Paracoccus pantotrophus: one gene and its partner. The protein of the gene in region 2 binds, or shares a complex with, the protein of the main gene of each other region. Links are inferred from orthologs where the notes say so. Each region holds a gene or a part of one and is shown on either strand. Other genes may lie near its edges.

Region 1 (3,197 bases), 760 kb from region 2 along the record:
CGACAGCAATTCGACCGAGCCCATCTCGCGCAGATACATGCGCACCGGGTCGTCGGTGCGGTCCAGCTTTTCCGTCTCGGCGGTGGCGACCGTCAGCTCACGCGAGCCCGAGCCGGTGGTGGTCAGCTCGCCGCCCGTTTCGGCCTCCTCGGCCTCCTCGTCGTTCTCGACCACGCGGATGTCCATTTCGGACAGCATGGACATGACGTCCTCGATCTGGTCGGAACTGACCTGTTCGGGCGGCAGGACGGCATTGAGCTGGTCATAGGTGATGAAGCCGCGTTCGCGCCCTTCGGCGATCATGCGCTTGACCGCGGCCTGCGACATGTCCAGCGAAGGATCGTCATCCTTGGCCTCGGGCTTCTGGTCTTCGTCGTTGGCTGCCATGCTGGCTCCCTTGAAGCGGTGATTCGCGAATCGGCGAATCGGGATCGGCTATCGGCCGGTTCTAGCGCGAATCGCAGGCGATTCAAAGCCTGCGAGCCGGCCTCGGCCGGGGTGATTCGGCGCAGGTGATTCGCGCGCCTTTCAGCGGCGCGGCTTGCGCCAGATCTCGTTCTTCAGCGCCGCATCGAGGATGGCCCGATAGGCGTCGCTGTCCTCGCCCAGGTCCGACAGGTCGGCCAGCGAGGGGTGGTCGGCCTGCTGGCGGGCACGGGCGGATTGCGCCATGCGCCAGGTCAGGCCCTCGTCCGCGAGCCCCTCGATCTCGGCCTCGGCACGGGCGATTTCCTCGCGCGCGGCACGGCGGGCCTCGATCCGGTCCAGGGCATTGGCAAGGATGCCGGCGGCGGCATCGCGGTCATGCGGGCGCAGGATCGCCGGGGCCGCCCTCACATGGGGGTCGGCCATGATGCTTTCAAGGGCGCGCTGCCCGGCCTGGGATTGCGTCCCCGACAAGAGATCGTGGACCAGCGCCGCGCGGTCCGCATCCTGCGGCTCCAGCCGTTCCAGCCGCGATTCGACCGGGGCGATCAGGCCGGGATGGGTGGCGCAGATCGCCAGCACCATGGCCTCGACCAGCGCCTCGGCCTGCTGCCCGTCCATGTCGGGCGAGGAAAGCCGCGAGGCCCGTGTCGGTGCCGTCGGCGCGACCGGCTGGAAGCGGGCGCCGCGCCCCCCTTGCCACTCGCGGCCCTGCCATTCGCGGGCGGGACGCGCGGGCGCGGGGGCATCGGCGCGGCGGCGGTTGCCGAACAGCTCCCATTTCAGGTTGCGCAGCACGGCGTGGTAATGGTCGCGGGTGTCCTTGTCGGGGATCTTGGCCACCGCCTCGGCAAGGGCCTTGTCCAGCGCCGCGCGGCGCTCGGGGCTGTCGAAGACCCGCCCCTCGGTCTCGCGCCGCCACAGCAGGTCGACCAGCGGCCGCGCCTCGTCCAGCACGGCGCCCATCGCCCCTGCCCCGCGGGCGCGGATCAGGTCGTCCGGGTCCAGCCCCTGCGGCAGGAAGGCAAAGCGCAGCGCCTGCCCCGGCCCGGTCATCGGCAGCGCCAGGTCGATCAGCCGCATCGCCGCGCGCAGGCCCGCCTCGTCGCCATCGAGCGCGATCACCGGCTCGGGCGAGATGCGCCACATCAGCCGCAGCTGGTCCTCGGTGATCGCGGTGCCCAGCGGCGCCACGGCGCCCTCGAAACCCGCCCGGACCAGGGCGATCACGTCCATGTAGCCCTCGGCCACCACCAGCGGCCTGCCCTTGGCCACCGCCGCCCGCGCCGGGCCGATATTGTAGAGGTTGCGGCCCTTGTCGAAGAGCGGCGTCTCGGGGCTGTTGAGGTATTTCGCCCGCGCGTTCGGGTCCATCGCCCGGCCGCCGAAGGCGATGCAGCGCCCGCGCCCGTCGCGGATCGGAAAGGTGATGCGGCCACGGAAGCGGTCGAAGGGCGCACCGCCCTCGTCGGGCTTGGCCGCCAGCCCGGCCTCGACGATCAGAGCCTCGGCGATGCCCTTGGCACGCAAGGCGTTGAACAGGCCCTGCCGCTGGTCGGGGGCGAAACCGATGCCAAAGGCTTCGCAGGCGGCCTCGTCCAGCCCGCGCCGGGCCAGATAGGCCCGCGCCGCCTCGGCCGGGCCCATGCCCAGCTGCATGCGGAACCAGCGCACCGCCTGCTCCATCACCTCGACCAGTTCGGTGCGGCGGTCGGCGCGCTGCACCTGACGCGGGTCGCGCTCGGGCATCGGCAGGCCGGCCTCGGCGGCCAGCAGCTCGACCGCCTCGATGAAGCCCAGCCCCTCGGCCTCGCGCAGGAAGGTCAGCGCGTCGCCCTTGGCGTGGCAGCCGAAGCAGTAATAGAAGCCTTTCTGGTCGTCGACATGGAAGGAGGCGGTCTTTTCGCCGTGAAAGGGACAGGGCGCCCACCAGTCGCCCTTGGCCTGATTCGAGCGGCGCAGATCCCAGACCACCTTGCGCCCGATGACGCGTGACAAAGGCACGCGGGCGCGGATCTCGTCAAGGAATTGCGGCGGAAGGCTCATGCCGCCTTATATCGGATCACGCCGGCCGGTTGCAAAGGGTCATGCACCGACCGCGCCGCGCACCAGTTCGCGATAGACCGCGACCACCCGCTCCTGGTCCAGCCGCCCGCCCTCGCGGTACCAGTTGGTGACGCCGGTCAGCATGGCGATCAGCGCCATGGTGGCCAGCCGGGTATCGGGCACGGCCATGGTGCCCTCGGCCTCGCCGGCGATCAGGATCGCCTCCAGCGCATCCTCGTAGCGACGGCGCAGGGCCGCGATTTCGGCACGGTTTTCCGGCGTCAGGTTGCGCAGCTCCATATAGGACAGGAACACCGCCTCGGGGCGCTCCAGGCTGGTCTGGATGTGAAAGCGCAGGAACGCCTCCAGCCGGTCGAGCGCCGGCCGGGCCGGATCGTCGCGCCAGGCGGCCAGCAACTCCTCCATATGCACCCGCAGCAGGTCGGCCAGGAGCGCCTGCTTGTCGGCGGTATAGCTGTAAAGCGTGCCGACCTGCACGCCGACCTCGGCCGCGATCTGGCGCATCGAGACGGCGGCATAGCCGTGGCGCGCAAACAGCCTGCGCGCGGCGTCGCGGACCAGCGGTCCGGTGATCTCTGCCCTTGAGCCCTGGGTTCTTGCCATGTCGTCTTCTAGGCGGCGAGCCGCGGCAAGGTAAAGAGCGCATCTTGCCCCCGCCGCCCCGCCGGGCCTATGGTCCGGCGCATGAAGACATGGGGGAACGG
Region 2 (3,243 bases):
GAGATCAAGGCGGTGCATTTCAACGCCGCCGAGCCCTATACCTATGCCTCGGGGCTGAAGGGGCCGACCTATATCGACTGCCGCAAGCTGATCAGCTTTCCGCGCATCCGCGCGACGCTGATGGATTTCCTGGCGGCGACGGTGCTGCGCGAGGCGGGCTTCGCCGCCTTCGACAACGTCGCCGGCGGCGAGACGGCGGGCATCCCCTTCGCCGCCTGGGTGGCCGAGCGGCTGGAACTGCCGATGACCTATGTGCGCAAGAAGCCCAAGGGCTACGGCCGCAACGCCCGCATCGAGGGCGCCATGACCGAGGGCCAGCGCGTGCTGCTGGTCGAGGATCTGACCACCGACGGCGGCTCGAAGCTGAGCTTCGTCGACGCGATCCGCGAGACCGGCGCCACCTGCGGCCATACGGCGGTCATCTTCTATTACGGCATCTTCCCGGAAACCACGCAGCGCCTGGCCGACCATGGCGTCCGGCTGCACCATCTCTGCACCTGGTGGGACGTGCTGGCCGAGGCCAAGGCGCAGGGCTTCTACGACCAGGCAACGCTCGCCGAGGTCGAAAGCTTCCTGACCGATCCCCGCGCCTGGCAGGCCGCGCATCCCTGATCCGGCGCCAGACGCGCAACCACGGCGCCTCTCGGCACGGCCGCATGGGTATTTGATGAACGAAGAAGACGGGCGCGGCGCTCCATTCTTCTCTGTTGCCCAAATACCCATGCCGCCCTGGCCACCGGCGCGAGGGGCGGCATTCCGTCCACAGCTTATCCACAGCATATCCCGATGGACCGCGGGGCGCATAAGGTGGATAACGGCTCCCAGCCGAGTCGAAGGTCGGAGACCATGGGATGAGCGAGTTGCGCGCCGTCGAAATCAGGAAGCCCGGCGAGATCGCCGAGGCCGCCGCCGCCCAGGCGGTGCCCTTCTCGATCGAGGCCGAGCAGCAATTGCTGGGCGCGCTGCTGACCAATAACGAGGTCTACGACCACGTCTCGCGCATCATCCAGGCCGGGCATTTCTACGACCCGGTCCACCGCCGCATCTACGAGATCTGCGCCGAGCGCATCGCCAGGAACGCCCTGGCGAGCCCGGTCACGATCAAGGCCTTCATGGAGCATGACGCCGGCCTGAAGGAACTGGGCGGCCCGGCCTATCTGGCGCGGCTGGCCGGGGCGGCGATCTCGTCCCATGCCGCGCGCGATTATGCGCAGATGATCCGCGAATTCGCCCTGCGCCGCGAGCTGATCGGGCTGGGGCAGGACATCGCCGCGCGTGCCGCCACCGTCACGGTCAGCGATTCCGCCGAGGAGCAGATCAAGGAGGCCGAGCAGGTTCTCTACAAGCTGGGCGAGCAGGGCGTGGCCGAGCGCGGCTTCCAGAGCTTCCTGGCCGCCGTCACCGGGGCGCTGAACGCCGCCAATGCCGCCTTCAGCCGCGGCGGCGGGCTGTCGGGCATCTCGACCGGGCTGGTCGACCTGGACGGCAAGATGGGCGGGCTGAACCGCTCGGACCTGATCATCCTGGCCGGGCGGCCCTCGATGGGCAAGACCTCGCTGGCCACCAACATCGCCTTCAACGTCGCCAAGGCGCATCGCCTGGGCGAGCTGCCCGACGGCACGCATGGCACGGTGGCGGGCGGCGTCGTCGGCTTCTTCAGCCTCGAGATGTCGGCCGAGCAGCTGGCCGCGCGCATCCTCTCGGAGGCCGCCGAGGTGCCCAGCGAGGCGATCCGCCGCGGCGACATGACCGAGGACGAGTTCCGCCGCTTCGTCAAGGCCGCCCACGACCTGCAGAACTGCCCGCTTTACATCGACGACACGCCCGCCCTGCCGATCAACCAGCTGGCGGCGCGGGCCCGCAAGCTCAAGCGCACCATGGGGCTGGACCTGCTGATCGTGGACTATCTGCAGCTGCTGCGCGCCGCCTCGGCCAAGGACAGCCGCGTGAACGAAGTCAGCGAGATCACCCAGGGCCTCAAGGCCGTCGCCAAGGAGCTGGACATCCCGGTCATCGCGCTCTCGCAGCTGTCGCGCCAGGTCGAGAGCCGCGAGGACAAGCGCCCGCAGCTGTCCGACCTGCGCGAATCCGGCTCGATCGAGCAGGATGCCGACATCGTCATGTTCGTCTTCCGCGAGGAATATTACCGCGAGCGCGAAAAGCCCGCCGACCACGACCTCGACAAGATGGCCACCTGGCAGCAGGTCATGGAATCCTGCCACGGCAAGGCCGAGGTCATCATCGGCAAGCAGCGCCACGGCCCGATCGGCACGGTCGAGCTGTCCTTCGAGGGCCGCTTCACCCGCTTCGGCAACCTGGAAAAGCATCGCAGCTGGGATCGCGCTGAATGAACCTGCCGGTGCCCTTCGTCACCATCGGCCTGCTGATCCTGTCGAACCTGTTCATGACCGTCGCCTGGTACGGGCATCTGAAATTCAAGGCCGCGCCGCTTCTGCTGGTGATCCTGGTCAGCTGGGGCATCGCCTTCTTCGAATATGTGCTGCAGGTGCCGGCGAACCGCAGCGGCTACGGCCATTTCAACGCCGCGCAGCTCAAGACCATCCAGGAGGTGATCAGCCTGTCGGTCTTCGTGCTGTTCTCCTGGGCCTGGCTGGGCGAGCGGCTGACCTGGAACGTGGCGGCGGGCTTTGCCTGCATCTGCCTGGGCGCCTTCCTGATCTTCCACGATTTCGGCAGTTCTGCGCATTGACGCGAAACAGAGCCCTGTAAACAGGCGATTGCCTTTGCCCGCCGACCGGGCAAAGGTGCGGGCATGAGCAGCGCGACCCCCTCCCTTCCCCGCCGGCCAAGCATTCTGACCCTGGTTTCGATCTCGGCCGCCGGGGCGCTTTCCATGAACATCTTCCTGCCCTCGCTGCCGGCCATGGCGCGGGATTTCGGCGTGGAATACGGCTTCATGCAGCTTTCCGTCTCGGCCTTCCTGGGGGTCAGCGCGGTGCTGCAACTGCTTTGCGGCCCGATCAGCGACCGCTATGGCCGCCGGCCGGTGGTGCTGGGCTCGTTTGCGATCTTCCTGCTGGCGACCGTGGGGGCGCTGCTGGCCAGGGATGCCGCCTGGTTCATGGTCTTCCGCCTGATCCAGGCCGTCGCCACCACCGGCTTCGTCATCAGCCGCGCCGTGGTGCGCGACATCGTGCCGGCCGAGCAGGCGGCCAGCATGATCGGCTATGTCACCATGGGCATGTCGCTGGTGCCGATGATCGCGCCGACGCTGGGGGGCGT

What was found. Proteins that work in one complex are often made in the same cells at the same time.
Region 1: the proteins of ESD82_RS00355 (region 2) and dnaG are in contact, whole or in part, in a crystal structure (PDB 2R6A), measured with the Geobacillus stearothermophilus proteins. The link is inferred for Paracoccus pantotrophus from one-to-one orthologs. Residues at the interface, in WP_033016901.1 of Geobacillus stearothermophilus: Ser13, Glu15, Ala16, Gln18, Glu91, Leu92, Asp94, Ala95, Val96, Pro97, Thr98, Ala99, Ala100, Asn101, Tyr104, Tyr105, Ile108; in WP_049624496.1 of Geobacillus stearothermophilus: Lys456, Leu457, Leu458, Pro459, Ala460, Asn463, Ala464, Leu467, Leu535, Leu536, Ile537, Ala538, Gln544, Glu545, Asp548, Tyr549, His552.

Annotation. Positions count from the first base shown.
Region 1 is NZ_CP044423.1:826,173-829,369, reverse strand. What follows is about bases 1-2,973. They hold dnaG (DNA primase), read right to left. Parts: upstream 2,473-2,973; coding sequence 529-2,472; downstream 1-528. Other genes in these bases: ESD82_RS03990 (TetR/AcrR family transcriptional regulator), read right to left, coding at 2,512-2,973; rpoD (RNA polymerase sigma factor RpoD), read right to left, coding at 1-387. Also shown: more of ESD82_RS03990, read right to left, coding at 2,974-3,096; ESD82_RS03985 (hypothetical protein), read left to right, coding at 3,178-3,197. UniProt on the Escherichia coli protein: RNA polymerase that catalyzes the synthesis of short RNA molecules used as primers for DNA polymerase during DNA replication.
Region 2 is NZ_CP044423.1:68,442-71,684, reverse strand. Bases 200-3,101 are described here. They hold ESD82_RS00355 (replicative DNA helicase), read left to right. Parts: upstream 200-851; coding sequence 852-2,351; downstream 2,352-3,101. Other genes in these bases: ESD82_RS00345 (multidrug effflux MFS transporter), read left to right, coding at 2,774-3,101; ESD82_RS00350 (DMT family protein), read left to right, coding at 2,348-2,710; ESD82_RS00360 (orotate phosphoribosyltransferase), read left to right, coding at 200-612. In the rest of the region: more of ESD82_RS00360, read left to right, coding at 1-199; more of ESD82_RS00345, read left to right, coding at 3,102-3,243. UniProt on the Escherichia coli protein: The main replicative DNA helicase, it participates in initiation and elongation during chromosome replication. Travels ahead of the DNA replisome, separating dsDNA into templates for DNA synthesis.